Algoriphagus sp. Y33: one gene and its partner. The protein of the gene in region 1 interacts with the protein of each later gene in a pairwise test. Links are inferred from orthologs where the notes say so. Each region holds a gene or a part of one and is shown on either strand. Other genes may lie near its edges. The genes, in order: gyrA and gyrB.

Region 1 (16,464 bases):
TCAAATTCCATCCGAGTAAGGTGGACAAAATAATCGCAGGTGCATAGATGGTAATTCCCGCTGCCAAACCTCTCTGGAGTATAAAGAGTAAAGCCGCAAGTGTCCTTGTTTTCAAATCAAAGCGATTTTCCAAGAACTCATATGCGGTATAAACTTTCAAACGATAATAAATCGGAATAAAAACCACCGAAATAATAATCATTGCCAGCGGCAACCCAAAGTAAAACTGAATAAACCTCATCCCGTCTTCATACGCCTGCCCGGGTGTGCTCAAAAATGTAATTGCCGAGGCTTGAGTGGCCATTATGGACAAACCAATTGACCACCAGTTCATGGAGTTTTTACCCCTTAGATAAGAATCGAGACTATTAGCTCCATAGGTTTTATAGACCCCGTATGTAGCTATAAGTGCCAATGTCCCAAAAAGAACTATCCAATCCAGCGTGCTCATGCGTAGGCTACTTTAAGCCAATAGAAAAAGGCCATAAGTAAAAAAAGGCATGCCATCAATCCCGCATACAGGTATTTCCAACGTATAGGTTTTTCCTCCAAAATTACTGTTCGATCAGATTGATAAATAGTTTAGTCGCTCCCGGTACTCCTGCAGGCAGTTCTCTAAAGAACGAGATTCCTGTATAAATATAGGTACCTTCACCATAGGTGGTATAAATCAATGAACCTCTCAGAGGCTCTTCGCCCGGGTCTTGGAAAGAAAGTGGAGTAGAATATTCCGGAGCGATATCTGATTCAAAATATAATCCTCTTTCCTGAACCCAATCGTCAAAATCAGCTTCCGTTATCTTATTTGGACCAGCCAGAACGGGATGATCCCAATCAGCCTCAAAAGGAGAATTTTCTACTGTGACCCGATCTCTGCTGATTGCAAATGGATAAGGCCCGAAATTTTTAATCAGAAGAGGTCTACTCACGTTGTACTGCACCACTACCGTACCCCCGTTTTCTACATACGTCATTAGATTTTCTTCGTTGGCGGCAAGTGCTGAATTTGTGTTGTAAGCTCTGATTCCCACTACGATACTTTTGTATTGAGAGAGATTTACCAAAGAATAATCGGTAATTTCTGTAACTTGATACCCTAAAGATGAAAGTACCGCCGGCACATCGTCCCCAGCCCCCATGATGTATCCGATTTTCGCTTTGGAAACATTCCAGTTTTCCTGAATCAAATTGATGGCAGCCTTAGAAAAATAGGTGAGATTCGGGATATGCTTATATGAAATCCGATGGGTAATCTGATCAAAAACTTGGCCTTCAGAAGTGCTGAATCGAGCGACAACTTCTCTCTTTTCATTTTTATCCAATTTGAATGAAACTCGGTAAATTCTCTTTCTCTGAGTTAGGTTATCTTCTACTCCCAACATTTCGTATTCAGAATCTTGAAGATTTTCAAAAGACAATTCACCTTTTTTTAGTTTACCGTGAAAATTGACAGTAACTGTGACTACAGGGTCTACTCCGGGAATAAGAAACACATTTTGATCGGATACTTCCAAGTCAATTTCCGGAACAATCGTAAATGGCTGCTTCACTTCTCCATCGACCTGATCATTGTATTTGTATTCCAAAGGAATTGCTATGTTGAACTCTTGTCCTTCAATGTTGAAAGACAGCTCTCCTCCTACTTTCATGTCGTTGAAAGGCTTACCTATCATTTGCTGATCTCTTATATCGTAGATCGCATCCATTACAGGATTTTCCAGCCAATAAGGCTGTGAAACAGGAGCATTTACATCCGGTTGAAATTCAACGGGAATTTCAACCGGATCATTCTTGACAGCTATCTTTTTCCCGGAAGAATAGTACGTGTCATAAAGCTGCAGTGAAACATCCGTAATCAAAACATCTGAAGGATTGTTTACTACAAGGTTTGCCTTGATGTCCTCACCCCCAAAGCCCAGTTCCTGATTCGTGACAAACTCCATTTTCAAACCTATTACCTGAAAAATCAACCTATCCAATTTCTGCGCCTTTTCTGCGATCCAAAAAGCTTCGGGGTCATGTGCTGAAAGCTTAGCCCGAATCTGCATCAGAGATTTAATATTGGCTACGGGATTTTTAAAGTCAAACTCTTCAATCGCAGTTTGAATCATAGCCTCTATTTCCTGCCCTCCATCAAACTCTCTCCAGCGGCTCTGAATTCCTTCAAAAGCTGACATTTCAAACGATTCTCCTTTGATGAATTGAAGATGATCCTCGGCGGCGCCTATTCTTGGGGTAGCTCCAAATCCCTGGGATTTGTGCATGGTTCGGCTATCCGCTGCAATTTGGCTATACGTCTTTCCAAGCAAATTATCGTATTCACCTACTTGAAAAACAGCATATTTCTCGGTCTCTACAGGCTGAAATTCTCCACCAAAATTATACGAGTTCCAAAAGAGTCTTCTTGTCTGCCAAGTATCCACATAGTTTAATTGTTCAGGAAATGCTTTTGGATCAGCAGCTAAGTCAAAAGCTTCTTCAGCCAAAATTGCAGAAGTAGTATGGTGTCCGTGATTACCTCCTCCGGGCACAGTGTTGAACCGGGTAATAATAATATCAGGTTTGAACTTTCTGACTACCCATACTACATCTGAAAGCACCTTTTTCTTATCCCAATTTTGCAGAGTTTCATCCGGATTTTTAGAATAACCAAAATCCAACGCTCTGGTAAAAAACTGCATTCCCCCATCTATCTCACGCGCTCGAATCAATTCCTGAGTTCTGATCTGCCCCAGTTCTATTCCCAGTTCTTTTCCCAGCAAATTCTGACCTCCATCACCTCTCGTCAAACTCAAATAAGCTACCTGTACATGTTCTCCATTCCCAAGAGCAGCAATCAGCTGTGTATTTTCATCATCAGGGTGCGCAGCTACGTAAAGCACTCTTTTGGTTTCTTTTAGCTGAAGTAGCTGATGATAAATCTGTGAGGAAGGAAGGGTCTGTGAAACACAAATCAAACTATTCAGCAAAAGGCAGATAAACACTAAATAGCTGAGCATAATAGGCTTGGTCATAAATGGGCATAGTTTATCCCTACAAGCTAGAACAAGGCCAATGGAAATAAAAATATTTTTTGATTAAAGGAAAAAGAACAGGCTAACGGTTAACCATTTTTCTCAATTTTCCCGGAATGGTGTACCCCACAGTAAACTCAAAGAAGTCAGCCTTTGCTTTATGTGCCTTGATCTGCACTCCTGCAAATACGTTATTATTCATTCTGTAGCGCACGCCTATTCGCTCGTAGAATCCAGTGGTTTCCTGGTTATAGTGTGCTTTACTTAAATAAACACCGATCGCAATAGGCATATATAAATTCTCCGTCAATTTCCATTCCCAGGAGCCCACCACAGCAAAGGAATTCACATCAGAAAAATTAATACTTTCACCGGGGTATCTATCTCTAGCCCCTGCGCCATAAAACCAATCAATTCCTATACCTCCTCTATATTTATATGAAATTTCCCAGAGATAATTCACTCCCAAACCTCCTCTGAAATAAGCTGGCTCATCAATTTCATAACTTTTCAATCCTGTATAGGCCGCAATATTCCATACCCCTACTTTCTCTAAGGGAGGAAAAACAGGACTGGCACCGGGATTGAATTTCTCTTGGTCTATATTCATTCGAAGCCCAATTGCTATGGGAACAAAATTGATCCCTGCGTTAGGCTTTTTGATAGAACCATTGGAATAATGCTTTGTGCCTACAGAAGCGAAGATCCCAAATGACTTAGACAGTTCATAATTTGCTTTTAATCCAAAATGAACATGCACATTAAGTGCTGTACCCACAAATCCATTGAGTGGATTGGTGTCAGTGTCAAACGGATTCATATTAAACCCAAGACCAATTTGAGCGAAATAGCCGAAATTGAGTTTTCGGTAAATATTATTCTTACCAAAAGGGAACTCCCCAAATCCATAAACCCCCATTGGCCTTCCTATTTCAGGATTATAGCCAACCGAAGAAGTCACTCCCAATCCATAACTAGGATATCTGTTTATGTAATTATAATATGTAGCGTTGGAACTTCTCCAACCAACCCGTACATCAATAGCCGAATAATTAATTTTATTAATTAGCTCATCCGCCCAGTCCTTATTGTTGCCAATGATAGGCCCTTGATCATAAGAAACTTCTATGAATCTTTTCGATTGTGCACCGACTTGGTTAAAGCCCAATACAAAAAAAATACACATTATAATCGGCACTGTCTGCAATCGCATCACTTCTTTAAATTTTCGAATGCAAAGATAAAACTATTGCAAAACTCAGTCCATAATATTTTTTGAAGACACTTATTTCCAACTTTCACAAGCACCTTCCGGATTCCTGTAGTTGGATTTAAATAAAAAGGCCTCTGAATCAAAATTCAGAGGCCTTTCAAGGGTCAAATCAGTAGATTACAGATTTTCCTGCCAGTTGGCTCCTTTCAGTTCTATCAACATTTTATTGTATTTCTCAACTTCTTCAGTATTCTTCAGGCGCGAGTGAACTTGAAATAAAATAATCATTACTTCAGTATTCTCAGGTTTAATTTCCAAAGCCTTTTCGAAGTACCCTACAGCTTCCCTGTAATAAGAATTTGCTTCCTCTCCCATTGATGCGGATTTAGCTTCCCACTCGTCATCAGATAGGGCATTTAATTCATTGAGAATTTTTAAAGACTTATCCAATAAAAGCGCACCTGCATAGTAATTGCCATCATAGAATTCAGGATCTACTTCAACAGACTTTTTATAATCAGCCAACGCTCCTTCACTATCACCCGCTTGCTCCTTGAGATAACCTGATCTCAAAAGGATTCCGGCATTGTTTGGATCGTTTTTCAACGCTTCCTGAATAGAAGCCATTGCCTCATCCATTTTATTCAACTGAAGCAATAATTGGATTTCATATTCTGCAAGTACTTTATCTTCAGGATAATCTTCTCTACCCTGCATGATGATGTCATAAGCGGCTTCAGGATTTTTATCCTCACCGCTCAAGATTTGAATCATTAAGTAGTAAACAGTCAATTTGTTGTACTCTTCTATATCAAGCAAGTACCCGAAATGCTTCTTCGCTTCATCGAATTTGCCCAAATCATTTGCAATAAATCCTGCATTGTAGTGTACTGTTGTATCGGTAAGATCTATTTCTCCAGCCAAATCAAAGAATTCATATGCCATCTCAAGATCCTCGTCATTATACCTATCGATCGCTTTATCAAACGATGCATTCTTAAGAGTAAAAATAGAGTAAGGTCTCAAATTATCAGGTACTCCAGGCATATCTTCAGCATAGATATCTTTACCTACACCTTCATCTTTTTTACCTCCGCCCATTTCAAAGGCCTTGTTATATGTCTCCAATGCGGCTTTTCCCGTTTCTACAGTAGCAGCTGTATTGGAGGAGTCGGATCCAAACATCTTGGTCTGGATTTGAGCTTTAAGCAGATACGTAGCGGGATCATTTCCTGTTTCCGGATCAGAACTTGCTGCTTCGATATCAGCCATCGCTGCAGGTAAGTCTCCTGATTTAAAGTTCTTCCCTGCAGAACGAACCACTTTTTTTTGTCCAAAAGCCAAGGTCGTTGCACCGATCAAGGCGATTGATAGAATTAGCTTCTTCATTTTAGCGTATTTATCTTGTTTGGTTGGTTATTCGTTAATTTCATTTGATTCATCAGAAGCATCATCAGATTCGTCAGTTGGGCCCTCATCAGCAGTGTTATCAGCATTTCCACCCGTTTCTAATACTGCATCTATAATCGCTTCAACCTCTTCTTCCTTAGAAATCTTCTCAACTGAGGAAATTTCGTCATTTTCTCCGATTTTAATCAATCTTACTCCTTGAGTAGCTCTTCCCATGATGCGAAGCCCATCTACCGAAATACGAATGGTTATACCTGATCTGTTAATGATCATCAAATCATCGGTTTCGACTACTTCCTTGATTGCAACCAGTGCCCCGGTCTTCTCCGTAACACTCATTGCCTTCACTCCTTTTCCTCCGCGATTGGTAATTCTATATTCGTCAAGGCTGGAGCGCTTGCCGTAGCCCTTTTCAGAAACTACGAGCAAAGTTGCGTTTTCCTCGGATGCACATACCATGCCAATAACATAATCGCTATCATCATTTAACCTGATTGCTCTAACACCCGTAGCAGTCCTTCCCATCGGCCTTACTGCTGTTTCATTGAAGTGAATAGCTCTACCGGATTTGGCTGCTATCACTATATGCTGGCTACCGTTAGTCATTTCCACATTGACCAACTGGTCATCCTCACGGATATTCAATGCGATGATACCATTTGTCCGTGGACGGCTATATTGTTCTAGTGTAGTCTTCTTAATAATCCCCTGTTTGGTTACCATCACAAGGAAATGATTGTTCAGATAATCCTGATCATTCAAGTCCGCAACCTGGATGATCGAACGTATCCTGTCATCCTGCTCTATGCTCATTAAGTTCTGAATAGGCCTTCCTTTAGAAGTCTTGGATCCTTCAGGAATCGCATAGGTTTTCAGCCAGAACAACTTCCCCTTGTCTGTGAAGATCAACAGGTAATTATGAGTGGATGCTGTAAACAGATATTCTGTAAAATCATCTTGTTTGGTACTTACACCACGTGATCCTACCCCCCCTCTTCCTTGGGTACGATACTCCGTAAGTGCAGTGCGCTTCACATATCCTTCATGGGAAACCGTAATGATCACTTCCTCATTTGGAATCATATCCTCGTAGCTGAAATCTTCCGCATTATGCTCGATTTCAGTTCTTCTATCATCAGCATAGCGGGTTTTCATTTCCGCCAGCTCTTCCTTGATGATCTCCATTCTCTTTTCTTCACTGGCGAGGATTTCTTTGAGCTCTTCGATCAATGCCATGATCTCCTCATACTCATTGATGATCTTATCTCTTTCCATTCCGGTCAATCGCTGTAATCTCATGTCGAGAATAGCTCTTGCCTGAATTTCGCTCAGATCAAATCTCTCAATTAAACCATTTCTGGCAGTTTCAGGATCAGCAGAACTTCTGATCAAGGAAATCACCTCATCCAAATGATCCAAAGCGATCAAATACCCTTGAAGAATATGTGCTCTCTTTTCTGCTTCTCTCAGTTCATATTCCGTTCTACGAATCACTACCTCATGGCGGTGATTGACATAATGAACGATCATATCCTTCAAATTCAATGTCTGCGGTCTACCTTTCACCAAGGCCACGTTATTCACTGAGAATGAAGTCTGTAACTGAGTGTGCTTATATAAATTATTAAGAACTACACTGGATATTGCATCTCTTTTTAATTCATACACAATCCGCATTCCAGAGCGATCTGATTCATCACGAATTGCGGATATTCCATCAATCTTTTTCTCATTGATCAGCGCGGCGGTCTTCTCTACCATGCTGGCCTTATTTACCATATATGGAATCTCGGTGATGATAATCATCTCCTTATTTCCACCGTCTTTGATTTCCACATTGGCTTTACCGCGCATCACCACTCTACCCCGGCCGGTTTCAAAAGCAGCTTTCACACCGTTGTAGCCATAAATAATACCACCTGTAGGGAAATCTGGAGCTACGATGTGCTCCATCAATTCGGATATGGTGATTTCATTGTTGTCAATATACGCTACAATTCCATCGATAACCTCGCCCAAGTTGTGAGGGGCCATATTAGTCGCCATACCTACAGCGATACCTGATGCTCCATTCAATAGAAGCGCGGGAACTTTGGCAGGCAAAACGATGGGCTCTTTAAGGGAGTCATCGAAGTTGAACTGAAAATCTACTGTCTCCTTGTTGATGTCAACCAAGAGCTCCTCCGCAATACGCTTCAGTCTTGCTTCAGTATAACGCATAGCCGCAGGATTATCCCCATCGATGGAACCGAAGTTACCCTGACCATCCACCAATGGATATCTCAAGGACCATGGCTGCGCCATACGAACCATCGTTTCGTAAACGGCAGAGTCACCATGCGGGTGATACTTACCGAGAACCTCTCCGACAATTCTTGCAGATTTCTTATAAGGTTTGTTATGTAATACTCCCAGTTCCTGCATCCCAAAAAGGATTCTGCGGTGTACCGGTTTCAGTCCGTCACGGACATCAGGAAGTGCTCTTGAAACAATAACCGACATCGAATAATCGATGTAGGCACCACGCATTTCCTCTTCAATATTAATGGGTATGATGTTCTCGTTTTCTCCTTGAGCCATATAATGCTATTCACGGGGTCGATTAAGGCTGCAAGATAGTAAAAACCGAATGGTTTTGAAAAGAGATTACAAACACCAAAGGGGATAATCAAGACTTTAATACCACTGCCCTACTTTCCTGTTCTGAAAATTGAACATTCCGCTTCCTCTGTACTCAATTCCATTGTGCATATGCTTCATGACAACACCACAGCCGGCAATTTTGCAACGCTTGGTTCCGGGAAAACGAACCGCCAGTCCCACTTGCATAGCATATACCTTTTGATCCAGATCCATAACTTCAGAAAAGTCCGATGCTGCATATGTGAATTTACGGAAATCCGCACCTCCTTTGACAAATATCTTGGTATACTCTGAGAAGTCACGCTCTATTCTCAACCCTAAGCCGTAGTAATTCTTATCTGACACGGCCAGTCTTGGTTCGTAGGGAACCGGACCATCATCCAAAACTGCATCATAAGCTTTCTTAAGATTCAACTTACCAAACTCAGCTTCAAATACGAATTTCCAAGGATAATTCTGGCGTACCCGCTGTCTAAGTTCTGACTGCATGTATATGTTCGAAGAAGAGTAATGTCTATATCGCCAATTGAGGAATGCCCGTCTTCGGTTGGCATCATATAACACCAAACCTACAGTCCCATACAATTTATCCACTTGGTAGGTGGCTCCCTCGAAGTCAAACTGATAATCCCCTCCCTGCATAGGTGCTAGATTACCCCATTCTTGGCCGAATCCTCCACCCACTGTGAGAAGGTTGAAAAGATTGATCCTTACACCTCCATTCCAGTTTGGGAACACCCAGTCCCCGCCCTTCATCTCCAGCCGATTTTCTTCAGAAATATCCAGAGGGCCTCCCTGCAAATTTTGATATCGATTGAACGAAGGGTACAAATCTACATTTTCAGAATAGAAGCTCGTGCCAAACTGCTGATAAGCACCTCCTCCCGACAGTTCCACGCTGAACATCTCCAAGACATTTCGGGTGATATTGCCCAATCCGGATTCACTTTTGGGATTTTTGGCTTTTTCGGAAATCCCAAAAATATCTTCCTGCTGTGCAAATGTCATTGTCAACACAAAACAAAGAATAACGGAAAGGGGTAGCTTTTTTAAATTCATACTTTTCTAAACGAATGTGTGGAACTCTTTGGTGTGAAATTAAAAAAAAATGCCTCCCGGTTGGGAGGCATCTCAATATTAGCTATAATATAATCTTATTTACCATCTGTAGGCTCGGATGTATCTTCTTTTTCAGCTTCTTGTTTTGCTTTCATTTCTGCAATCATAGTATCAAGTTTCTCTTTTACAGCTGGATCCTCTTTTGTAGCTGCCAATACTTTATTGTATGTCCCTGCTCCCAAAATCTCCTCGTCCATGATCAAGCCAGTTTTGTATTCTTTCAAAACACCCTGAAGAGACTCTTGAAACTCTTTTACTTCCACAAATGCAGCCTTTTCTTCTTCAGTAACTTCTGCTTCAGTCATTTTAGCATCGTCCCCCCAAGCAGCTTTGATCTCATTATATCGGCCACCACCTTGAAAAATTTCATTTTCCAAAATCATAGACTTTAATTCCTCTGTCTTTGAATTCACATAATTATCGAATGTCACCTCAACATTCGCATATTTAGCCAATTCCTCGTCGGTGACTTTCTCTTCATCTTGTGCGTAAGCAGCAAGCCCTAGGAACGCGAATAACGCTCCGAAAAGCAATACTTTTTTCATAATCCGGTTGGTTTTAATTTCTATTACAATTCTCAATAAAGCCCTCAAAACCCAAAAATTCAAGAAACATGTAAGGTTTTTAAGGTTTTTTATGATAAATGGTATGACCAAATAGTTACACCATCCCAATACCCTTTAGCAGGCGTATTGTTTGGACGGGTTCAGAAGAACTAAAAACAAAACTTCCTGCCACCAATACATCAGCGCCTGAGGCTATCAATTTAGGGCTATTCTGAAGATTTACTCCCCCATCTATTTCAATTTTTGTGTCGGCACCTTTCGCCAGAATCAAATCCTTCAGCCGGGAAACCTTGGAATATGTGTTTTCGATAAACTTCTGCCCTCCGAACCCAGGATTCACAGACATCACACACACCATATCAATATCCTGAATCACGTCGGACAACAGTTCTACAGGCGTATGGGGATTAATGGCCACTCCTGCTTTGACTCCAAGGTTGTGAATAGCCTGTAGCGTGCGATGCAGATGTGTACATGCTTCATAATGAACCGAGATGATTTCTGCGCCTGCATTTCTAAAAGCTTCCAAGTAATTATCAGGATTCACGATCATCAAATGTACGTCCAGGGGCTTTCTTGCGAAACGATGAATCGCTTCGGTCACAGGAATTCCAAAAGAAATATTAGGAACAAATACACCATCCATTATATCCACATGGATATAATCAGCTTCTGAGGAATTAAGCATTTCCACTTCGCTTTGGAGATTTGCAAAATCAGCAGCTAATATGGAAGGGGCAACTAATGGAGACATATGTAGGGAATAGGGAATTGATTATATGAAATCGAGCATGACGAAGAACGTCACATAACTTGTCCCGAACTTACTTCAGGGGAGGGATGATTATTTCCTGTGCGGGATTCTCCCGAGAATCGGGACAGGCTATCTGACCATACAAAATTAATTATAAACAGATGAAAAAACTAAATTAATACACACTCCCCAAATTCCTATTGTCTTATTAATTTGCTTTGTCTCACCAGTGAACTGTCTTGCATACGGATCAAGTAAAATCCAGGCTTCAAACCTTGTAAAAGAATCTGAAAAGGTTCTTTTACTGTGGCTCTGTTCAACCTTACGTTTTCAAGTATGCGTCCGTTGAAATCAAACAGGGAAAATTCAGCACTTAAGCTATTTCCGAAATGGATATTCAGCTCATCACCTACTATTGGATTCGGATAGACTTTCCAGGCCAAAGCTTCTTCATTTTCATCCACTCCAAGTATTTCTCCATACAGTGCATCAAAGAAATTTGGAATGCCATACCCCAACAAATTATCAGGTTCATCTGCCTGTGTCCCACTGTTCAATAAACTTTCGATCAGTTTGTCCTTCGTCCATTCGGGTTTGGCTTCCCATAATCCAGCGGCTAAAGCAGCTATCTGAGGAGCCGAAAAAGATGTGCCATTAGAGTAGCCTACCGAGCCATTTGACCTAATAAGTGCTGCACCGCTACCAAAAGCAGCCAAATCAGGCTTAATCCTTCCGTCTCCCGTGGGGCCACGGGAGCTAAAACCTGATACTGCCAATTCTCTAGTGACTGACCCTATTGCCAGAATCCCTTTCACATCCGAAGGCGAATTTAAAGTAGATTCTAAAGGCCCGGTATTCCCTACACTGTTTATTACCAGAATCCCTTTACTCGCTGCAATACTAGCTCCTTTAGCAATTATGGTGGTCTCCCCGTCCAAATCAGCCCTTGTGTAGTTCATCTCCGGATCATCAAAATCCCAGTAGCCCACCGAACTGTTAATAATATCTGTACCCAAGCTGTCGGCATATTCGGCGGCACGAACCCAATTGTATTCTTCCACCCGGTATTCAGTGGCTATCTCTTCGGTGATTGCAAGGATATAAGCTGCGTCAGGTGCCCCCGCGAGCATTTTACCCGGCTCATTGGATGCAATCAGCGAAAGCACATTAGTACCGTGTTGACTATCAGAATACACATTCTCATTCCAAGGCCTGACAAAATCCCTTGTCCCGACTATTTTCCCATTTGCCTGCAAATGAACCAATGGACTGGCAGTATCAGACCCGGGAAATCCAGCATCAAAAACAGCAATAGTCACACCTTTTCCAGTGTACCCTTCTTCATGCATCCTGTCTATGCCCAATAGTGAATTCTGAAAATCGTACGTCTCTTCATCGACTGCCAAGACCCGGGCGCTTTCTGTTGGTTTGGAAAAATGGTCAGTAGTGGCAGATGAGTAACTACTCCTACGGGCTCTAGCATTGGGATTGGGTACAAAACTCCTCCCAACCAACACTACACGATCGACAAAAGGCAAAGCTTCTAACTCTTTTACATGTGCTTCATCACTTACCAACAACGTAGCATTAAACCATTTAGTGGAATACAGAATATAGTCCGACTTCTCATAGACCATATCCACATATTTCTGTGAAACGGGAAGGTCTAAACTATCTGGTGCCACACCTTCTCTGGTTCTACGATCCAGTGCTTTCTGACTTAGAAATTCACTTGGTCTCTCAAGAGACAGACTTTCTTGCGGCTTGTATTTATAGAAAACAGCATAGCGGTCTTGTGCTATCAAATTGGCACAGCAAACAAATACCATTAATACGCAAACCGGAACCTTAATTCTTCCCATTCCCTATCAACTTCATGTGAGTTTTAGCACCAGAATCTATCAACATATCACCTAAACAATCATTTCTAGAGCAATAAGTAAGCACCTCATCGTACTTTTCCAATAAACCTACTCCCTTTTCATATACTTCGTAGCGTATATCCCTGTAGGTGATCAAATCGTCGCTATTCTCTTGATTTACACGTACAGTATTCCTTGAATTGATCAATTCAAAATCATCTTGTACTTGATTTCTATACGCATTACTATTCCAAATGACCCCATCTTTGGGGGGGAAAACCAAGGCAACGACCGCTTGATTTTCTATGGTTCTCACCAATGAAAAACCCCGTTGAATCAGTGTATAGGGTAGTTCAATAGTCCAATCGATTCTGTCTTTTGATTTTGTACGCAATACGAGAAAAACCTGCTCTCCCTCTTCATTAGTATAGTAGCTGCTAATACGATCGCGATAGTAAAAATGCTCCTCTTCAGAATCATTTTCACCAAAATAGGTCGTTTGGTCTACTTCATAAAGCCAGAATAAGCCCACTTCCAGAGGTTGGAAATCATACTCTAAATCAACTTGTGCCTCTTCTATTTCTCGATCACAAGAAGTAAAAAGTACAAATGCAAAAAACACAAGTATGGGTAGCCGTCTATTCATATTGCCTTTCAATGACTAAAAATACAAGTATTTTCCAAATTATATGACTAGGGTAAGTTGATACAGTTTCGAAATACTTTTTTGAAGCCGATCATCCTGATTATCTTAGCCGATTCAAAATTTGAATCATGGCTTTAAGCACTTTTGTAAAAATAAGCGGCATTACCAATCTCTCAGATGCCAGGTACTGCGCCGGGATGTACGTGGACTTGTTAGGTTTTTCCATAGAAGAGGAATCCGAAAAATTCATCACTCCTACTCAGTTTAATGAAATCACAGGGTGGGTCTCAGGGCTGGAATTTGTAGGGGAATTTTTGACTTATACAGGATATCAAGTGCAAGAGACTCTGGAGAGTTACCCAAGCATAAAATGGATTGAGCATGACAGAATTGAACCTCTGGCCGATTTGGAGGGTAAAGGGTATGGGTTGATTTATAGAATGGATCTAGAGGAAGTTCGGCACATTGAATTGGAAGTGGCAGAGAAACTCAATGAATCAGGCATCATATTCCATGCCATCTCCTCTCATGAAGTGCTGGATCAAAAGGATAAGCAAGCTATAAAACTATTGAGCGAAAATTGCAGGGTAATTTTGGGAGTAGGAATTACAGCCGCAAACGTACGAGGCCTGATTGAGGATCTGAACCTATACGGCATTTCTCTTGTCGGTGGAGAAGAGATTAAGCCTGGGTTGAAAGACTTTGATGAACTGGCGGATATATTGGAGGCATTGGAAGTAGAAGATTAGACTAAGAAAATATGGGAAAACAGATTCCCTTACGTTTTCTGAAATACTAATTTTGACCAGGTGACATTTTCTTTGCCCCTAAGTAAACTTGGCTGGTTATCCATTCTCAAGCATAAGTCTAGACCACATGACTTAGCATTCTTAATTGTAGAAAAACTATCTGTAGGAAAAACCCACGTGCCAACTCCTGGAGGCCCATTGCGAAGGCTGAGGGCAAAAACACCTTTGGTTTTTAAAAGTTGTGATACTCTCATTATAGCTGTTTTTTGATCGCTGCTGTCAAGATGATGAAAGACTCCCGATGCCAAAATAAAATCAAAATGATTACACATGGTAAGCAATGCTAGATTTGGTAATGAATCGTCGATCCACTTTATCTCCGGCATGTCAAACAATCGTTTTCCCTCCTCAAGGTACTCTTTAGTTGGCTCCACAGCGACTACAGAATGCCCCATTTTTGACAATTCCCAAGCATCTCTGCCTATTCCTGCCCCTATATCCAATAGTTGAGATAGCTTCTTCTTGGGTATAAATTCTATAAAGTCCCGATGCAGATCCCAAAAGTCAATTGATAATGTAGCCTCAATAAATTTTTGAGTGGCATTAGCATATCCTCGAATCCCATTTACCCATTGGTTTTCCAAACTCATGAGGTCTAATTCCCATCAAACAGATCAGATGATTCATAGGGACTGTTTTCTCCAGTGAAAAATGATCCATCTATAAATCTGTGGCTTATTCCAATATCCCGCAGTTCCATCATATCATGGTCATCCAAATTGATATTTCCGGCAGTCAAATTTTCTATAATCCGTTCCTTGTTAACTGATTTTGGAATAACGGCAATTTCCCTGAGAATAGACCAAGCGATAAGAATCTGGCCTGTTCCTACTTTATGTTTGTCAGCGATCTCTTTCACCACCGGATCCACCAACAATTTGGGGTCATTTTTATGCCTATCCGCTCTGGAATCAGGAGAACCCAAAGGTGAATAGGCAGTCATCAAAATTCCATGCTCTTCACAAAAACTCACCAACCCTTCTTGCGGTAGATAGGGCTGCATTTCTACTTGATTCATTTCCGGCAATTGCCCTCCCACTTTCAGCAACTCCTTTAATTTATTCTGATTGAAGTTGGATACCCCAATATGCTTGACTAGTCCTTTTTCTTTTAATTCTTGCATAGCTTTCCAAGTTTCTGAGAGCGACACTTCATCGTAAGTATAGTAGTCGTCTCTGCTTTTGGGAAAGCCAACTCCCGCTTTGAAAGCAATGGGCCAATGTATCAAATATAAATCCACATAATCCAGCTTCAGGTCAGCCAATGATTTCTCTAAAGCCGGAAGTACCTGCTCCTTTTTATGGGAATTGTTCCAGAGTTTGGAAGTCACAAAAAGCTCATCCCGCTTCACCAATCCTTCTCCAATTGCTTTGGCTATTCCTTCTCCTACTTCATTTTCGTTCTGGTACACTGCTGCACAATCGATGTGCCTATACCCTGCCTCAATTGCCCAATATACAGCCTGGCTCACTTCTCCGGGTTTACTTTTCCATGTCCCCAGTCCAATGATGGGAAGTTTATCACCGTTTTTAAAACTTAAGTAATTCATAGTTTTTAATATTTGAAATTATGGTAAGAGCCTCCTTAAAAATAACTATCCTAAAATTTAATTATGCCGGTTTTCCAAATATTTCTTAAACCTATTCATTACCCAAAGGTGGATTTTTGCCTGGGTATTTACATAGATAAGCCATGGTAGCCTTGGCACAAACTCATGGATGGCGGTAATAATATACCGGTTGTCCAGCACCCCCCGAAATTCTAGCCAACCATGATCAATTTTTTTTACCAGCCAGCCCCCGGATATGTAGAATAACTGCCTGTTCTCCTCACTTCGGTCCGGTATCAACGTCAATTGAAGCATAGGTTTTTTGCTCCAAAGCAGGTAAAAAACTATTTCACCGCTATCCAACATTTCGCCATTGATCCAAAACTTGAAAAAGAACGGAAGCCAAATATTATAACGCTGGGCGACCCAAGTCGCAGAATCACCCTGTGGATTTGCCATTCGTTGAATACTTCTAACCGTATTCTTTACTTTATCCAAGGAATAGAAACTTGGCATCTTTGGCTGAATGTCTGAATCCAATGCTACTCTGACGGATTCTTCATAGGTCAGGTAATCAATGTGCTTTTCCCGAAACTTTAGTTCCTCAGATACTGTCAAGGTATGCTTTAGACTTTCCACCAGAGGTGAAACCAATTGAGGGGGAGATTCACCAAAAAAGCCCACCCAGAGCTTTGAAAGCCCTAGGGAAAATACAGGAACTGAAAACACCAATCGCTTTTTCCCCAATTGTTTGGCTGTCAACTCAAGCATATTTCTGTAGGAAATCACTTCTGGACTACCTATTTCAATTGCCTGTCCATAGACGTTCTCATTTCCCACACAGGTGTCAATAATATCGAGCGTATCCCTAAGTGATAT
Region 2 (16,193 bases), 880 kb from region 1 along the record:
CAAAATACCTGAAGAAAACCCCTCTCTAAAAGGGAATACTACTCCTTGATAAACGCCGTCTATTTTCTCAAAATCAACCCGTGCAATATTACTTTGTCCTTGATCACCTACAAAAACCTGATTGGCAAAAGGACCAAATCCTCCTTCCGTATTATCATTCAAAAATCCCGAAGTAGAAATCCCCAAAATCCCATGTGGCAACCATATCGCAGGTGCTTTCAATCCGGGAACCCGCTTGGCCACATCATATAATGGCTCACCGGTGTTGGGGATATCTTCTTTGTTCAGTGACACAGGAGATCCCGGTAAATCTGACCACTCCAAACTCTCAGCATTTCCTACAAAGTCGCCTTTTTCAACATGGGTGATTCTACCGGATCCAACCCAATCACCTTGATTTTCGGTGTAGAAATAATCCCCTTCAGCATTCATTCCGTATCCCGCAGGAGAGCGCATACCAGCCGCAAAAGGAATCATTTCACCTTCCGGGGTAATTTCCAATGCCCATCCTCTCCAGGGAACTAAACTTACACCATGCCCAAGGCTATTGCTCCAGCCCACGTTAAGTGTCACGAGCATATTTCCGTTTGGAAGAAACGTAGGCCCATAAGAATATTCATGATAATTGCCCGACAGTGGCCAAGAGTAAATTTTCTCGTAGACATCAGCTTGTCCGTCGCCATCAGTATCACGTAAGCGAGTCAACTCACTTCTTTGTGTCACATAGATGTCACCGTCCTTATAGGCAAGTCCCAAAGGTTCGTGTAGGCCGGTGGCAAATTTCTTATAGACAGGTTTTTCACTCCCTGAAATATTCGGACTGGAAACTATCCATACTTCCCCTCTTCGGGTACATATAGCCAAACTACCGTCAGGCAAAGTAGCCATTCCTCCCACTTCCAAAATAACATCTTCGGGAACAGGCAAAGAAATCAATTTGTAAAAATCATCCTCAGTCTCAGGCACCATTATGGGTGCCTTATCTTGTGCTTTCAATTCAGCTTGTCCGATAAATAGGCAAGTCAAAGCAAAAGCAAATCCTCTTATACTCGTACGTTTCATTAGATTTTTCATGCTGCTTCCTATTTATTACCAAACAATTGAATAAGTAACTACACCCATTCTGTCTTTCCACTTAACGGGCAGAATCAGTTCTTTAGAACCATCCGGTGAATTTCTGACAATAGGAGATTCTTTCCCTTCCAATTCAATGTAGTAGGATTTGTCATCTATGGCATAAAGCCCGTTGGGCAGTTTATCGATGGTGGATCCCTGAGCTACCAAACAGTAGATTTGCAGAATGTCGCCATCAGTGGTTAGGTTAAGCGTATGAACCAATTTTTTCCCGGAATCCCGGGTATCAAAAGTCTCACGAATACCCACACCCTTCATTTCATAGTTTATGATTGGGACTCCGTCTTTTTTCAATTCATAGCCTTCGTAGGTGAAGCCATCAATTTTATCAGGCCATGCTGCATCTTTCGAGGCCAAGGCAGATAAACTAGGCTTACCGGTGAATTCAATCACATTTCCCATTGGCAACATCAGTTGAGTCTCTCCTCTACCATACCACATAGGAGTAGTTTCCACAAAATCCCCTCTCCACACACTCAACAACTCTCCACTATTCAGATCAATGGCATAATTAGCGCCACCGGGTTCACCCACAGCCATCGTATGTGTTCTCTTCTCCCCTTGATGCATGATAAATCCACGTTGCGTCTCTGCCTTATCCTTAACTTTCACAGCTATCTGACCTACCGGATCGTCAGCTCTAAGCGGAACATTAAGTGCTGTTTTAGCTATTCCTTTACCTTCAACAGTAAGTGTGATATCATTGCTCGGAGCATACCAGTGACCAAATGTTTTGAAATAATTCAATTTGATTTTATGTACACCTGAAGTCAACTGAACAGATCCGTTTGCTTTGCCTGTAACCCCGTCTACATATACTACTTCTTTTTCATCAATAAAAAGCTTTCCTGCTCCGTTTATACGCCCCGGAGGCGTGTCATCCGGCACCCAGGCTAGATTTAGGTTAAAGAAATATTCGCCGGCACTTGGCACGGTCAACGTTCCCTCTACAGTTCCGGAAAACTCATTTCTGGTGGCCGGAGCCAAATGAGCCAAGACATCAATTGCCATAGTTCCCTTTGGCTTAGCTTTCGCAAAATCATTGATTGTCTTGATGCTGTCATAATACGTGAGCTTCATATCCTTCAGCGTCACTTCTTCCGGGCCATAGGTTTTATATCGGATATTTCTTAGAGCTACTCCACCATGATCCCCCTGGATGACCAAAGGACCGGCAGCCTGCTCATCTTCAAAAAAGGCAGCTTGCGTAGGCCCGGTGACTTCTATATTTTTCTGAACCAGTACACCATTTTGGTGAACTGAAACAAACTTGGCGTTAGCCAGTTTATTTCCTTCAGAATCGAAGCGAGGCGCTCTAAACACAATTCTCAGCGATTGCCAAAGCCCAGGTGCTCTACTTACATTTACCAGAGGTGGGTGCCCTTCATATCCTTCCCTTCCTCTTTCTCTTCCTGCATCCCATCTTTGATAGATAGCACCTGCATCTGTGAAGGTCGGATTTTCTTTTGCCCAAGAATCAAACAGCTGAATTTCATACCTACCCTGAAGGTATATGCCCGAGTTACTTCCTTTAGGCATCATGAAATCAAGTTCCAACTCAATATCGCCATGCTCAAAAGAAGACTTGATAGCTTGATTGCCTTCCTTTGCCAAGGTGTTTAACAAAATACCGGTACCATTTGCGATTTTGGACTTCCCCCCATCTAGGTCGTAGAATACATCTTGGACTATTTGCCAATTGCTACCTGTAGGTTCAAATTCACTCAAACTCCGGAGTGGAAGCACTTCATAAGGAATTGGACTCTCCTGTGCCATAGTTGTCATCACCTGTATATAAAGGCAACAACAACACATAATTGTTTTAATATTCATTTTAGGTTAAATAGGTAATTGATACCAAAGGTAACTTTCTATGCATTTTAAAAAAATAGGATTTTTTCAAGTAAAAATTGATTACTATAATATATATACAATAAAAAAGCAGGAGAAAATCTCCTGCCCTTTATTTGAAAACTAAACCAACTATTATTTAACTACCACAATGAATTCAAAAATAATACTTTTAAAATCAAATCAAAATTCCAAATAAAAATTTGTTGCGATTATTTTTTTTCGGGGAAGTTACCCCGTTTAAATGCAATTCCCAATGCTAAACCTTGACTAAATTGGATTTTACTATCCTGATCCAAGTCATAGATCATAAGGCTAGTTAAGCTAACGTTCACTAAATTAGACACTTTCGCCGTCAACCCAAAGTCCAACCTATGGTCAATAGCATCAAAAGCGAAGGTTTCGTAATTTGCATACATTTGGTATCTAAGCATCAGGGACAGGTTTTCAGACAGTTTTTTGTTGTAATCCGCCATAAGACTAAATGCCAACCATTCCGTTCTCACGGTCTCTCCTATTTCTACTCCATAATTGTTGGGCACATTTAGGTATAGTTCTTTGTCAGCTACAAAAGTCCATCTAGGTGAGAAAGGAGATATTCGTAAGCTGAATTCATCATTTGGCTTGTATTCTACACCAAGAGATGTGGTAAGATAGGCTGGGTTTGCAAACTTGGAAATCAATACCCTTTCTGCATCTTCAGGAAACTCATAACCCGGCGCAAATTGTGAAAGAAAATTAAGGGCAAAGAAGTAGTTCCATTTGTCATTAATTTTATACCCCACTTTAGAATCCAGAAAAATACGGTCATTGGATTTACGCCCCTCTTCATCCTTATTTTTCACCACGCCATAAATAAAATCCACCGTATTATCCCAAGACCATTTGTCTTTGGCATAATTTGCACGGCCATTGAGATAGACTCCCAAAGCAATTGAATTTACACCACCGCCTTGCCAGTTTCCACTAAAGGCTGCCTGGTTTAGATTCAAACCACCTCCTATTTCTTTAAGCCAATAGCTTGTATCTTGAGGAGCTAAGACTCCTTCATCTTGGGCAAAAACTTGCCCATAAAACAAAATAAAGAGGAAAAGTGTAGTAATTCTTTTCATAATTAATAGATGTTGAATTATTTCAATATAAATAAATACAATGCAAATATGGAAAATGACTTGGAAAGAGAATTAATAATTCGTGATTATTTAGCAAGACAGCGGACGACATTGGCAAATTATAGGACTTTATTGTCCTTTATCCGCACCTCTCTTTATTTCCTAGTCTCCGGCACGGCTCTTTTTGAAGTGAAGGAACTGGATCATGTGAGAGACTTAGGGTACTTGGCATTTGGATTGAGTTTAATATTCCTTATCGTGGGCTTTTTGAGCTATTTTCGAATAAGGGAAAAGCTCAAGAAGGGAAATTATCTAAAAATGTAATCAATGACTTTTGAAATTGGTCTTGTCTTTTCAATTATAGGCGTTGCCGTTATTTTATTTTTTACCGAGAAATTCACCATAGACACTGTCTCTATTGGAGTGATGGTTGCATTTCTACTGACGGGAATTCTGGATGTGGAGGAAGGGCTATCCGGATTTTCCAATTCAGCTACTGTTACCGTGGCTGCGATGTTTGTGGTTTCAGCCGCCATCTTCAATACAGGACTTTTAGACAGCTTTACTCAAAAGCTAAGTTCTCAAGCAGGAAAAGGCCAAACACATCTCTTGCTCACCCTAATGCTGCTGGCGGGCTTTCTTTCCGCCTTTATAAGTGACACTGCGGTGGTTGCCTTGCTAATGCCGGCCGTAATACGACTTAACAAAACAGACAATATCCCACCATCCAAATTACTTATGCCGCTGTCTTTTGGTGCTTTGATGGGCGGGATTTGTACATTGCTGGGCACAAGCACCAATATCTTAGTCAGTGGGATAGCCGAGAAGGCCGGACTTCCATCATTTGGAGTGTTTGAAATGAGCTTGATGGGGTTGGTATTTTTTGCCACCGGGCTGATTTACATGCTTTCTATTGGAAAATGGCTTACTCCCAGTAGAAAAGCAAAATCAGAGCTGGGCGAAAGTATTCAACTCGGGACTTACCTTTCCGAATTGGTCATATTAAAGGAATATGACCAAATTAATGAACCGCTTTTCAAACAGAAAGTATTTGAAAAACTCGCTATCAAGCCATTACAGATTATTCGGGCAGACGGCAGAAAGGTGCGCGTATATCCCAATACAGCAATACAGGAAGGCGACATAATCCGCTTCAATTCCGACAAAGAAACCATAGAGAAAATAAAAACCATTTTCGGAATTGAGCTCAAGGCGGACTTAAAATGGCTCGAAGAAAATATCACTGATGAGGAAGAACGACTGTATGAAGCATTAGTCACGCCTAATTCTTTTCTCATCAACAAGAGCATTAAAACACTTAATTTCAAAAAACTATACAATCAAGTCTTAGTCATTGGGATTAGGCATAGATCAGACCTGCTCAATTCCCTGCTCTCCAGAACTGCCTTACATGCCGGGGACATCTTGCTCCTACGGGCCACTGAGGAATCCATCCAAGCCATAGAAAATAGTGATGGTCTACTGCTTCTTTCAGAAACAAAAAACCACCCGCTAAACAAGGCTAAAACTATAATGACCTTAGTCATACTGGCTTTGATCATCGGGTTGGCATCCTTCGAAGTATTTCCTATTGTAGTCACGGCTGTTGCCGGAGCCATTACCTTGATCATGCTGGGCTCATTAAGTACCGAGCAAGCTTATAAAGCTATTGATTGGAAAGTAATCCTGATGCTAGCCGGTGTTTTATCCATGGGTTTGGCACTGGAGAAAACCGGTGGCTCCCAGCTAATAGGTACCTCAATAGTAGCCTCTGTCGGGCATTATGGCCCCCGGGTGGTTATGAGTGCATTATTTGTCCTGACTTTTACCATGACAAACGTGATGTCAAATAATGCTACGGCTGCTCTGCTGGCTCCTATAGCTATCAGTATAGCTGCAGCTCTGGAGGTAGACTCCAGACCTATGCTTATGGCTGTTACTTTTGCTGCAAGCTTGAGCTTTATGACTCCTATGGGCTACCAGACCAACACCATGATCTATACGCCTGGAAATTATAGATTTCGTGATTATCTAAAAGTGGGAACTCCATTGAATATACTTCTTTGGATAGTAGCGACTTTGTGCATCCCTTACTTTTTCCCCTTCTAGCACTGGGAAAAGTATCATTTCACCCACAAAAAAGCATAAGGTTAGTACTTTAGCAATAATGTCCTATTCTGTATCATTGGGAATGCACGCAGTGACACAGAAAAAAGAAGTAAATTTGACGGATAAAATTCATTTCCCAACTATTCCCATGTGCATTTGAAATTAGCAGCAGTAGATATTGGCTCCAATGCCATCAGAATGCAAATCACCAGCGTGACCCAGTACGAAGGAAACATCAACTTTAAAAAACTGGAGTACCTTCGTTTTCCACTTCGCTTGGGGTTGGATGTATTTCATAATCAAAAGATCTCAGAGGTTAACCGAAGAAAGTTCGTCAAACTGATGAGGGCTTTCAAGATACTCATCGATCTTTATGAAGTTGATGATTATATGGCCTGTGCTACTTCAGCGATGCGTGAGAGCGTGAATGGAAAGGAAATAGTCCTTGAGGTAAAAGAAGAGATTGGACTGAAAATCAATATAATCGACGGAAATAAAGAAGCTGAGCTAATCAACAAATCCCTAAACAAGTTTTTCGATGAAAAAACCTACTTGCATATTGATGTGGGAGGTGGCAGCACTGAACTGAATATTTATAAGAACCGGGAGAAAATAGCATCTAAGTCATTTCAGATCGGTTCCGTCAGGGCCCTCCAAGACCAAGTAGCTATCCCAGTATGGAATTCTATGGAAAACTTTGTGCGTAAATATTTAGAAAACTCACCTTCAGTTACTGCTATTGGAACAGGCGGAAATATCAATAAGATTTTTGAGCTATCTCTTCCGCGTAAAAACAAACGCTACCTGGACTTTGGGAAAATCGAGGAAGTTTTAAGTCGCTTAGAGACACTCACTTTTGAAGAACGGGTGAACAAGCTAAACTTAAACCATGACCGTGCCGATGTCATCATCCCTGCCGGAAAAATCTATCAGCGTGTGATGCTGGCCGCAAAATCAAAAAAAATGATCGTTCCTGATTTAGGTTTGAAAGATGGAATAATACAGGTTCTATATGAACGAAATATATCTAAAAAGCCCCTTTAGTCGGGGCTTTTTTGTATCAATCCACAAGCTTAACCTGCATCACATTTTCAGCATTTAAACTAAAGAACTCCCGATGCACGTTGAATTCAGGCTCATCTCCTACAGGATGCTTGGCAACGTACGTACCGTCCTCCTGCATCACGTAAGCGTTTACATTGTCCTTTAAGTTATAGGCCAGGATGTTCATCAGTTGTTTTTCAAGCAATGTAGATTCCACCTTGAACAGCGCTTCTAACCTTTTATCAAAACTCCTTACCATCATATCTGCACTTCCTGCATAGGTCTTGGTATCTCCATTGTTGTGGAAATAGTAGATTCTGGAATGCTCCAAGAAATCTCCCACTATAGACAGTACTTCTATGTTTTCACTCAATCCCACTCTTCCCGGACGCAAGCAGCAGATGCCACGGACAATCAGCTTGATTGTCACACCTGACTGAGAAGCACGGTATAGGGCATAAATAATCTCGGAGTCTTCCAAAGAGTTCACTTTAATGAATACCCCGCTAGGCAGTCCATTTCTGGCATTTTCCGCCTCTTTCTCAATATACTCGATCAACTGATTCCGCATATCCCTGGGTGCTGTGATCAGATTTTTATATTGTGAAGGCATGGAGTGCCCTGTAATTACATTGAAAAACTCCGATACGTCATTGGCCAATATCTCATTGGTAGTCATCAAGCCTATATCTGTATAGAGTCTGGCTGTGTCTTCATTGTAATTTCCGGATCCCAAGTGAACATATCTCGTGATTTCGCCTCCATCCCTCCTTACTATCAAAAGTAGTTTAGTGTGGGTTTTCAGGTGGGATATCCCGTAAATCACAAAGCAGCCGGCTTTCTGTAGTTTCTTGGCTTCCCTGATGTTATTCTCCTCATCAAACCTTGCTTTGACCTCAAAAAGTACCGAAACATGTTTCCCGTTTTCGGCAGCTTTAAGTAGAGCTTTCGTAATTCTGCTATCTTTTGCAAGTCTATAAATAGTCATTTTGATAGCCATCACGTCAGGATCCTCAGCTGCTTTCTCTACTAAATCCAAGATTGAATCAATGTTATTGTAGGGATGATGAAGCAGTATATCCTTTTCCTTCAACACATCAAAAATATCAGCAATTCCTTCGTCTTGATAAGACAGCGGTTTCACAGGATCAGGGATTTGAGGCAATCGCTCCCGGAATTTCTTGTTCCCCACTACCTGCCACAGTCCTGTAAAATCTATCAAACTGGATCTTTTGATCAGAAACACAGAATCCATCTTCAAATTCCATCTTTCCAAAAGTGAATTCAGCATCCACTTACTGTAGCCTTCTTCTATTTCTATTTTTACTACACGTCCACTCTTTCTTTCCATCAACTTACGCTTCACTTCTTCCAAGAAATTAGCGTCCATATCTTCACTTTCTTCCAAAGTAAAATCACCGTTTCGGGTAATTCTAAAAAGACTAATTCCCTCGATTTTTACATTTCTGAAAAGGGAAACTATATTTTCACGGATGACCTCTTCGATGGGAACAAGCAAAAGGGAATCCTCACGTTCGATTTCAAAAAAGCGGGGAATATTAGCCGGAATTTGAACAAAGCTCATCTTACGCATATCCTGTCGGTCTCCGGGACTGGTAGTCACCACCCCGAACACAGACAGCTTGTTCATCAGAATCGGAAATGTACGATAGCCATCATACACCATCGGAGTAAGCATAGGATAGATTGCCTTCACAAAATAATCATGGACTTTTTCCTGCTCTTTCCCGGTGAGCTTGGACAGATTACAAAGCACTACTCCCTGCTCCTGAAGCTCGGGCATGATTACTTGAGTGAAATGTTCGTGCTGAGCAATATGAAACAGGTGGCTTTCATTCATCAGCTTTGCCTTGAAAGGCTCTTCCCGTAATCCTGAGTAATCAACCCGCTCCTTGTCGTAATCCAGGTAGTTGTACAACGAGCCCACCCGGATCATAAAAAATTCATCCAGATTAGATGCGGTGATCGCAAGAAATTTCAACTTTTCAAAAACGTTGCGGTGGGATTTCTTGGACTGATCCAAGACGCGCTCGTTAAATTTCAGCCAACTTAAATCCCTGCTTACCAGATCACTCTGCTGTATAATCGAATCGTATTTTTCAACAACTGCCAGTTTCATTGCGTTCAAAGTTAATATTAAGAAAGCAAGTTAAGTTTTGCTTTCTTATTTTGAGTTTACCATTATGTTATCTATCAAAAAAAGGGGCTGAAAAGCCCCTTTTGAATGATCAGGTATCGATTTTTGCGTATTTCGCATTTTTCTCGATAAAATCTCTTCTTGGGGCAACTTCATCTCCCATCAGCACGCTGAAGAGATGATCTGCTTCTGCTGCTGATTCAATATTTACCTGTTTTATCGTACGCACATTCGGATCCATGGTGGTAGTCCATAGCTGCTCAGGGTTCATCTCACCGAGACCTTTGTATCGTTGTATGCCTACGCTATCTTCTCTGCCATCCTTAGCCATTTCAGCAGTCAGGATTTTGCGTTCCTCCTCAGTCCAGCAATACCTCTCGTCTTTGCCTCTTTTCAATAAATACAAAGGAGGTAAGGCAATGTATACATAGCCATTTTCAATCAATGTCCTCATATACCTAAAGAACAAAGTAAGAATCAAGGTACGTATGTGAGAGCCATCAATATCAGCATCCGTCATGATGATGATTTTGTGATAGCGAAGTCCCGTAAGATCCAGTTCTTTATCATCATTCACTGTGCCGAATTTAACCCCAAGTGCAGTCAGAATGTTTTTAATCTCTTCGTTATCGTAGATTTTATGCTCATGCGCTTTCTCTACGTTTAGGATTTTACCTTTCAACGGCAAAATCGCCTGAAAATCACGATCTCTGCCCTGCTTGGCAGATCCACCTGCCGAGTCCCCTTCCACCAGGTACAATTCACAGATCGTAGGATCACTATTCGCACAATCTGCCAGCTTGCCTGGAAGGCCTCCTCCTCCAAGCACATTTTTACGCTGCACCATCTCACGCGCTTTTCTAGCGGCATGCCTAGCTTGTGCCGCCAAGATTACTTTGCCGACAATGATTTTAGCTTCCTTGGGATGCTCTTCCAACCATGTCTGCAAAGCCTCCGAAACGGCACTGTCCACAGCCCCTACTACATCCGAGTTGCCCAACTTGGTTTTTGTCTGGCCTTCAAATTGAGGTTCAGCTACTTTCACGGAAATAACAGCAGTAAGGCCTTCGCGGAAATCGTCTCCCGACACTTCCATCTTAAGCTTATCCAGCATACCGGACTTGTCCGCGTAAGATTTCAAAGTTCTTGTCAATGCTCTTCTAAATCCTGATACGTGGCTACCTCCTTCGTAGGTATTGATGGTATTCACATAGGAAACCACATTTTCAGAGTACGAACTGTTATAGTTCATCGCCACCTGTACAGGCACCCCATTCTTTTCCGTATCTATAGAAATCGGAGTATCGATGATCTTCTCACGGCTCACGTCAAGATATTGCACAAACTCTACCAATCCGCCTTCAGAGAAAAATTCGTCAGACTTCACAGACCCGTCATCCTCGGTTTCCCTCAGGTCAGTTAAGAAAATCCTAATCCCCGCATTCAAAAACGACATTTCACGAAGCCTGTTTGCTATCGTCTCATACTTGAATTCGGTAATGGCAAAAATGCTGTCATCCGGCTTGAAGTGTATGGTAGTCCCTCTACGATCGGTAGGCCCAATCTGCCTGGCAGGATATTGGGGCACGCCGATTTTAAATTCCTGCTCAGTGATCACCCCATTTCGGTAAACAGTAGCTTTCAGATCTGTAGAAAGGGCATTGACACAGGAGACACCCACACCGTGCAAACCTCCTGATACTTTGTAAGTATCCTTGTCAAATTTACCACCTGCGTGCAGCACTGTCAACACAACTTCCAAGGCTGACTTCTTCTCCTTGGTATGCATATCCGTAGGGATACCGCGCCCATTATCCTCCACTGTAATCGAATTATCTTCATTTACGGTGACCTTAATGGTATCGCAATACCCCGCAAGTGCCTCATCGATAGAGTTATCGACCACTTCCCAGATCAGATGATGGAGTCCTTTGATCCCAACGTCACCAATATACATAGCAGGTCTCTTACGAACCGCTTCAAGACCTTCTAATACCTGAATGTTTCCGGCACCGTATTCGGCTGGATTATTCGCTTTTTCTTCACTCATATGTTTTGGAGAAAACCCTCAAAATGGGTCTAAAAAGGTGATTTTATGTTCTTTTTTAGATGTGGCAAGATAGGTAAAAAATGTGACTTTACACAGCTTTTCGCAAGACACACATTCATTAAAAAACAGTTGTGATATATATCCCCAACAGCTTGGTTTATAGCCCTATTAATACTGGTCAGTACTCAACATCACCAGGGTACACGCCTGCAAAACTTCAATCCCCTTAGCTTTGGCCTTTTGAAAAAACACAGGATTCTCCGTTCCAGGATTGAAGATGATCCTCTTGGGAGCTAATCCGATCAAATAATCAATCCATTCGACTTGATTTCCAGGACCGATGTATAGTGTTATGGTGTGGATATTTTCCAAGTCCGGTTTAGTCCTGAGATCAATGATTTCTTCACCAAAAAGCTCCCCTGTTTTAACTCCTATGGGAATAAAAGGCACACCCGCAGCAGACAGCCTTCCTGCCGCAAAATAGGCGTAGCGGGTTGGATTAGTGGTCGCACCCACTACCAAAGTCAATTTATCAGACATCATCCCTGCTTCCATAAACTTTATCCCGCTCGAAGGTATCCATGTGCCTATGCTTTTTTGTTTCATAGATATCCGACAGTGTAATCAAAATCCCCGTTTCCTCTACTTCTCCAAATTCATCATTCAAGGCTGTCCCGAAAGTCATCATCGTGGGTGATAGATTCATGTAGGTGTTGATCAGCGGAGGGATATTCTCTCCATAAGTCCGAATCCTCCCATTTAACAGCTTATAACCGTCTTTGTATTCCAGTCCTTCAAAAGGGTTGCCTTCCTTTGGCAAATCAGTTTCATAGCCCAAATTCAATTCTTCCTTTGGCTTGACCAGTCCTTTTTTGTCGGGGAAATAATAATTCATAAACATCAACAACAAATCCCTCGCCTCACGGTTGAAATGAGGGTACATTGTTACTTTTCCAAAAAGGTACTTGACATCCGGATTCAACAAGACTACAGCTCCAAGTCCGTCCCATAGATTATCCAAGCTGAAAATGCCCTTTCTATTGTCAAAAGCGGGCTGGTACTTCGGCTGAACAAAGGATCGTCCCAGCTCAATGGTGTAAGGAATATAATCCCGAACAAAGGTCTCCGTGAAATCAAACAAGTGCGTAGTGGAAAGATTTAAACTTCCATCTTCCTTGATTGAATCTTTGCAATTTATCAACCTGTAACCGGCGACTATTTCCTCGTACTCAGGATTCCAGGTAATTAATTGCTCATAGCAGTTTTCACAGATGTCATTTTCGTCCAAATCCAATTCCAGTCCTGTACCTCCTCCTGCTGCCCTAAAGGTCAGTTCCCGCAATCTTCCAATCTCCCGGACTACATTTGGAGCATTATGGAAATTAACCAAGTAGACCAGGTTATCCCCATTGTTGGTATATCGTAAAAATCGATCCGGAACCAATTCAGCTTTTAACAGGCCTTTATCAATAGCCGGAATTATTTCTGCTTCTCTATTCATTCTTTTTACCAAGTTTGTAAACTACATCCTTCACATAATCAGCCCATTGTATATCCGTTTTAGAGGAATCCAGGCTCTGACAGGAAATCTGTTCACCTACAGTGATCACCACTTTTTGCCCTTGCTGCTTGTATAATTCATCAGCCAGGTAAAACATTTCAATATTAGCTTTAATGCCAATTTTCTTTCTCCAATACGCCAAATTGTAAAAAAAAGCGGAATTTTTACCTCCTATAAAACAAGGTAAGATATCTTTTTTGTATTTCTTCGCTTTGGCGATGAAGCTCTTTTTCCATTGCAAATCCCTAATTTCCGATTCCTCTTTCCTTGACACAAGACCTGCAGGGAATATCAAAACGGCATAAGCCTCTGAATAAGCGGCTTCTATCGCAGCCAATGTATCTGGGGAATTTTTCCCATGCTTATTTATGGGGATAAATAAGGGCTGAAAATTTTTAAAAGCCATTAGCAAATCATTAACCAGAAACCTCAAATCTGTCCGAACCTTTCCAATAGCCTGCATCAATGCAATGCCATCAATTCCTCCCAACGGATGGTTCGCCGCGATAATAATCCCTCCTGTCTTTGGGATGTTCTCAGCACCCACCAGTTCGACCGTAATATTGAGTTCCTTGATCAATCCATTGGCGAAATGTATCCCGTGAAGATGATCTACTCTTTCCAATACCCCGTTCATCCATTCCTCGTGAGTCACACGCTTGATGTATTTAAGTAAAAAGCCCGGCATCCATTTCAAAAGCGCCGGATTCTTAGATTCGATCGCTTTCTCTATATCAATAAATTTCTTGGACATTCTTGCTCTCTTGGTGGCTGTTAGGTCTATTGGGGACAGATGGAATTTTACTATCCCATTTTTAAAATAAAACTAAAAGTACAAAAAAACAGATTTAACATCACGATTCTAAAGGGTGGCTGTATTACTAGCCTGAGAACCAATTGAGTTAATTTAAATTCCAAGATGACAGAAATAGACTCAAGTTACCATTTCAGTGATGTCTGTCTGCTATTCCGGGTCACCTTAGTTTGTCTGTCCTGAAACCTGATTCATAAGAAAGGGAACTCCTTGCCTCCAATTAATTTCTTATTTTTGCTACCTGAAAAAACCACTCCTTTATGAACGAATCCATTCTATCACTTTGTCCCGGCCTCTGGAAAGATTATGAACTCATTGACACAGGAGGGTTTGAGAAATTAGAGCGATTCGGTGACTTTATTCTAAGCAGGCCTGAGCCTCAGGCGATTTGGGACAAAACGCTTCCCGATAGTGAATGGAGAGCAATGGCCCATGCACATTTTGCCAAAGAAAAAAGTAATCCTGAAAAGGGAAACTGGGAACAATTGAAAAAAATGCCGCATAACTGGGCGATAGAATATTCCAATGCTGAAGGGCTGAACTTGAAATTAAATCTGGCACAGACCTCCTTCAAGCATATAGGTCTCTTTCCTGAGCAAGCGATAAACTGGGATTACCTCTACAAAACCATCAAGCGCTCTCCTATTGCAAAACCCAAAGTACTGAATCTTTTTGCCTATACAGGAGCCGCAAGTGTAGCTGCCAAGGCAGCAGGAGCAGATGTCACACACTTGGATTCTGTGAAACAGGTAGTGACTTGGTCTAGACACAACATGGAGTCCTCTGGGCAGTCAGACATCAGATGGATCGTGGATGACGCTATGAAATTCATTAAAAGAGAAGCCAGAAGGGGCAATAAATACCATGGAATTATCCTTGATCCACCTGCCTATGGCCGAGGACCTGATGGGGAAAAATGGGTGCTTGAAGAACAAATAAATGAAATGCTGAAAGTCTGTGCAGAGATCCTTGATCCCACAGATCACTTCCTTTTGCTCAACATGTATTCGCTGAGCTTCTCCTCATTGATCGCAGCCAACCTAATCCACACCACGTTTAAGCATGTGCACAACGCCGAACATGGCGAACTTTACCTTCAGGACAACCAAAACAAAAAACTTCCGCTTGGCATCTTCTTCAGATTTTCGAGCTACTGATCCAAACATCAACAATGAACAACCGTCAACTTTTCCTTCAGCACTTAGCACAAACAACAGATTTCCCCTTAATGATCGAGGTGGAAAAAGCTGAAGGAATTTATCTTTTTGGCCCTAATGGCGAGAAGTACATCGATCTCATTTCAGGAATAGGCGTCAGCAATGTGGGACACAGGCATCCACGGGTATTGACCGCGATCCAATCCCAGTTGGATAAATACCTTCACCTCATGGTGTATGGTGAATATGTGCAGAGTCCGCAGTCGTTGTTGGCAAAAGCGCTCTGTGATACGCTACCCGGGAAACTAGACAACGTCTACTTGGTAAATAGCGGAAGTGAAGCCATAGAAGGAGCATTGAAACTCGCCAAGCGATTCACCGGAAAGCCAAATCTAATTTCCTGCATCAATGCCTATCATGGAAGTTCACATGGCTCGTTGAGTGTAGGAGGAAATGAGATTTTCAAGCAAGCCTATCGCCCTTTACTGCCTGGAGTTAGCCACATTAATTACGGGGATAGTTCAGACTTGGAAAGTATCAATTCGGATACAGCGGCTGTACTCATAGAAACCGTACAAGGCGAAGCGGGAATCCGTATAGCCACGATGGAATATTTCCAGGCTTTGCGCAAGCGATGTGATGAAACAGAGACTTTGCTTATTCTGGATGAAGTTCAATGTGGTTTTGGACGCACAGGCAAATTCTGGGCTTTTGAGCATTTTGGGATCGTTCCCGATATTGTCGTTTGCGCCAAAGGAATGGGTGGTGGGATGCCAATAGGAGCTTTTATTGCCAATAAAGATGTAATGGGTGTGTTTAAAAACAATCCTATCCTTGGCCATATTACCACATTTGGTGGTCATCCTGTAAGCTCGGCAGCGTCACTGGCCACCATACAGATTCTGCTAGAAGAAAAACTGATTGAAGCAGTAGAAGAAAAAGCCGAATTATTTAAGTCTCTTTTGGTTCATCCGAAGATCAAAAGTATTCGAAACAAGGGCTTGCTGATGGCCGTGGAATTTGAGTCTTTCGATGTACTCAAGCCAATAATTGACCGTGCTATAGAATTAGGCGTAATCACAGATTGGTTCCTCTTCTGTGACGACTCCATGCGGATAGCACCCCCTCTTACGATTACAGCCGGGCAGATTCGTGAAGCTTGTGCTGTAATTTTAAAATCGATTGAAAAGATCTTTCCTTCCT

What was found.
Region 2: the proteins of gyrA (region 1) and gyrB interact in binary tests that used the Escherichia coli proteins (3 or more experiments, as listed by UniProt). The link is inferred for Algoriphagus sp. Y33 from one-to-one orthologs.

What each region holds. Positions count from the first base shown.
Region 1 is NZ_CP061947.1:1,610,192-1,626,655, reverse strand. Bases 5,431-8,614 are described here. They hold gyrA (DNA gyrase subunit A), read right to left. Parts: upstream 8,218-8,614; coding sequence 5,644-8,217; downstream 5,431-5,643. Other genes in these bases: ID165_RS06510 (hypothetical protein), read right to left, coding at 8,314-8,614; ID165_RS06520 (lipopolysaccharide assembly protein LapB), read right to left, coding at 5,431-5,616. Outside these bases: ID165_RS06535 (sodium:solute symporter), read right to left, coding at 1-451; ID165_RS06530 (PIG-L family deacetylase), read right to left, coding at 555-3,014; ID165_RS06525 (acyloxyacyl hydrolase), read right to left, coding at 3,097-4,227; more of ID165_RS06520, read right to left, coding at 4,405-5,430; more of ID165_RS06510, read right to left, coding at 8,615-9,339; ID165_RS06505 (hypothetical protein), read right to left, coding at 9,435-9,944; rpe (ribulose-phosphate 3-epimerase), read right to left, coding at 10,060-10,719; ID165_RS06495 (S8 family serine peptidase), read right to left, coding at 10,917-12,581; ID165_RS06490 (hypothetical protein), read right to left, coding at 12,568-13,227; ID165_RS06485 (phosphoribosylanthranilate isomerase), read left to right, coding at 13,356-13,976; ID165_RS06480 (bifunctional 2-polyprenyl-6-hydroxyphenol methylase/3-demethylubiquinol 3-O-methyltransferase UbiG), read right to left, coding at 14,006-14,626; ID165_RS06475 (aldo/keto reductase), read right to left, coding at 14,632-15,585; ID165_RS06470 (epimerase), read right to left, coding at 15,643-16,464. UniProt on the Escherichia coli protein: A type II topoisomerase that negatively supercoils closed circular double-stranded (ds) DNA in an ATP-dependent manner to maintain chromosomes in an underwound state.
Region 2 is NZ_CP061947.1:2,486,503-2,502,695, forward strand. What follows is about bases 8,980-11,892. They hold gyrB (DNA topoisomerase (ATP-hydrolyzing) subunit B), read right to left. Parts: upstream 11,459-11,892; coding sequence 9,500-11,458; downstream 8,980-9,499. Other genes in these bases: ppk1 (polyphosphate kinase 1), read right to left, coding at 8,980-9,390; ID165_RS10165 (CoA-binding protein), read right to left, coding at 11,627-11,892. Outside these bases: ID165_RS10125 (plastocyanin/azurin family copper-binding protein), read right to left, coding at 1-1,074; ID165_RS10130 (DUF1080 domain-containing protein), read right to left, coding at 1,090-2,910; ID165_RS10135 (DUF3078 domain-containing protein), read right to left, coding at 3,198-4,097; ID165_RS10140 (DUF202 domain-containing protein), read left to right, coding at 4,146-4,421; ID165_RS10145 (SLC13 family permease), read left to right, coding at 4,425-6,206; ID165_RS10150 (phosphatase), read left to right, coding at 6,363-7,250; more of ppk1, read right to left, coding at 7,267-8,979; more of ID165_RS10165, read right to left, coding at 11,893-12,013; ID165_RS10170 (GNAT family N-acetyltransferase), read right to left, coding at 11,991-12,959; ID165_RS10175 (1-acyl-sn-glycerol-3-phosphate acyltransferase), read right to left, coding at 12,952-13,773; ID165_RS10180 (class I SAM-dependent methyltransferase), read left to right, coding at 14,094-14,990; ID165_RS10185 (aspartate aminotransferase family protein), read left to right, coding at 15,005-16,193. UniProt on the Escherichia coli protein: DNA gyrase negatively supercoils closed circular double-stranded DNA in an ATP-dependent manner to maintain chromosomes in an underwound state.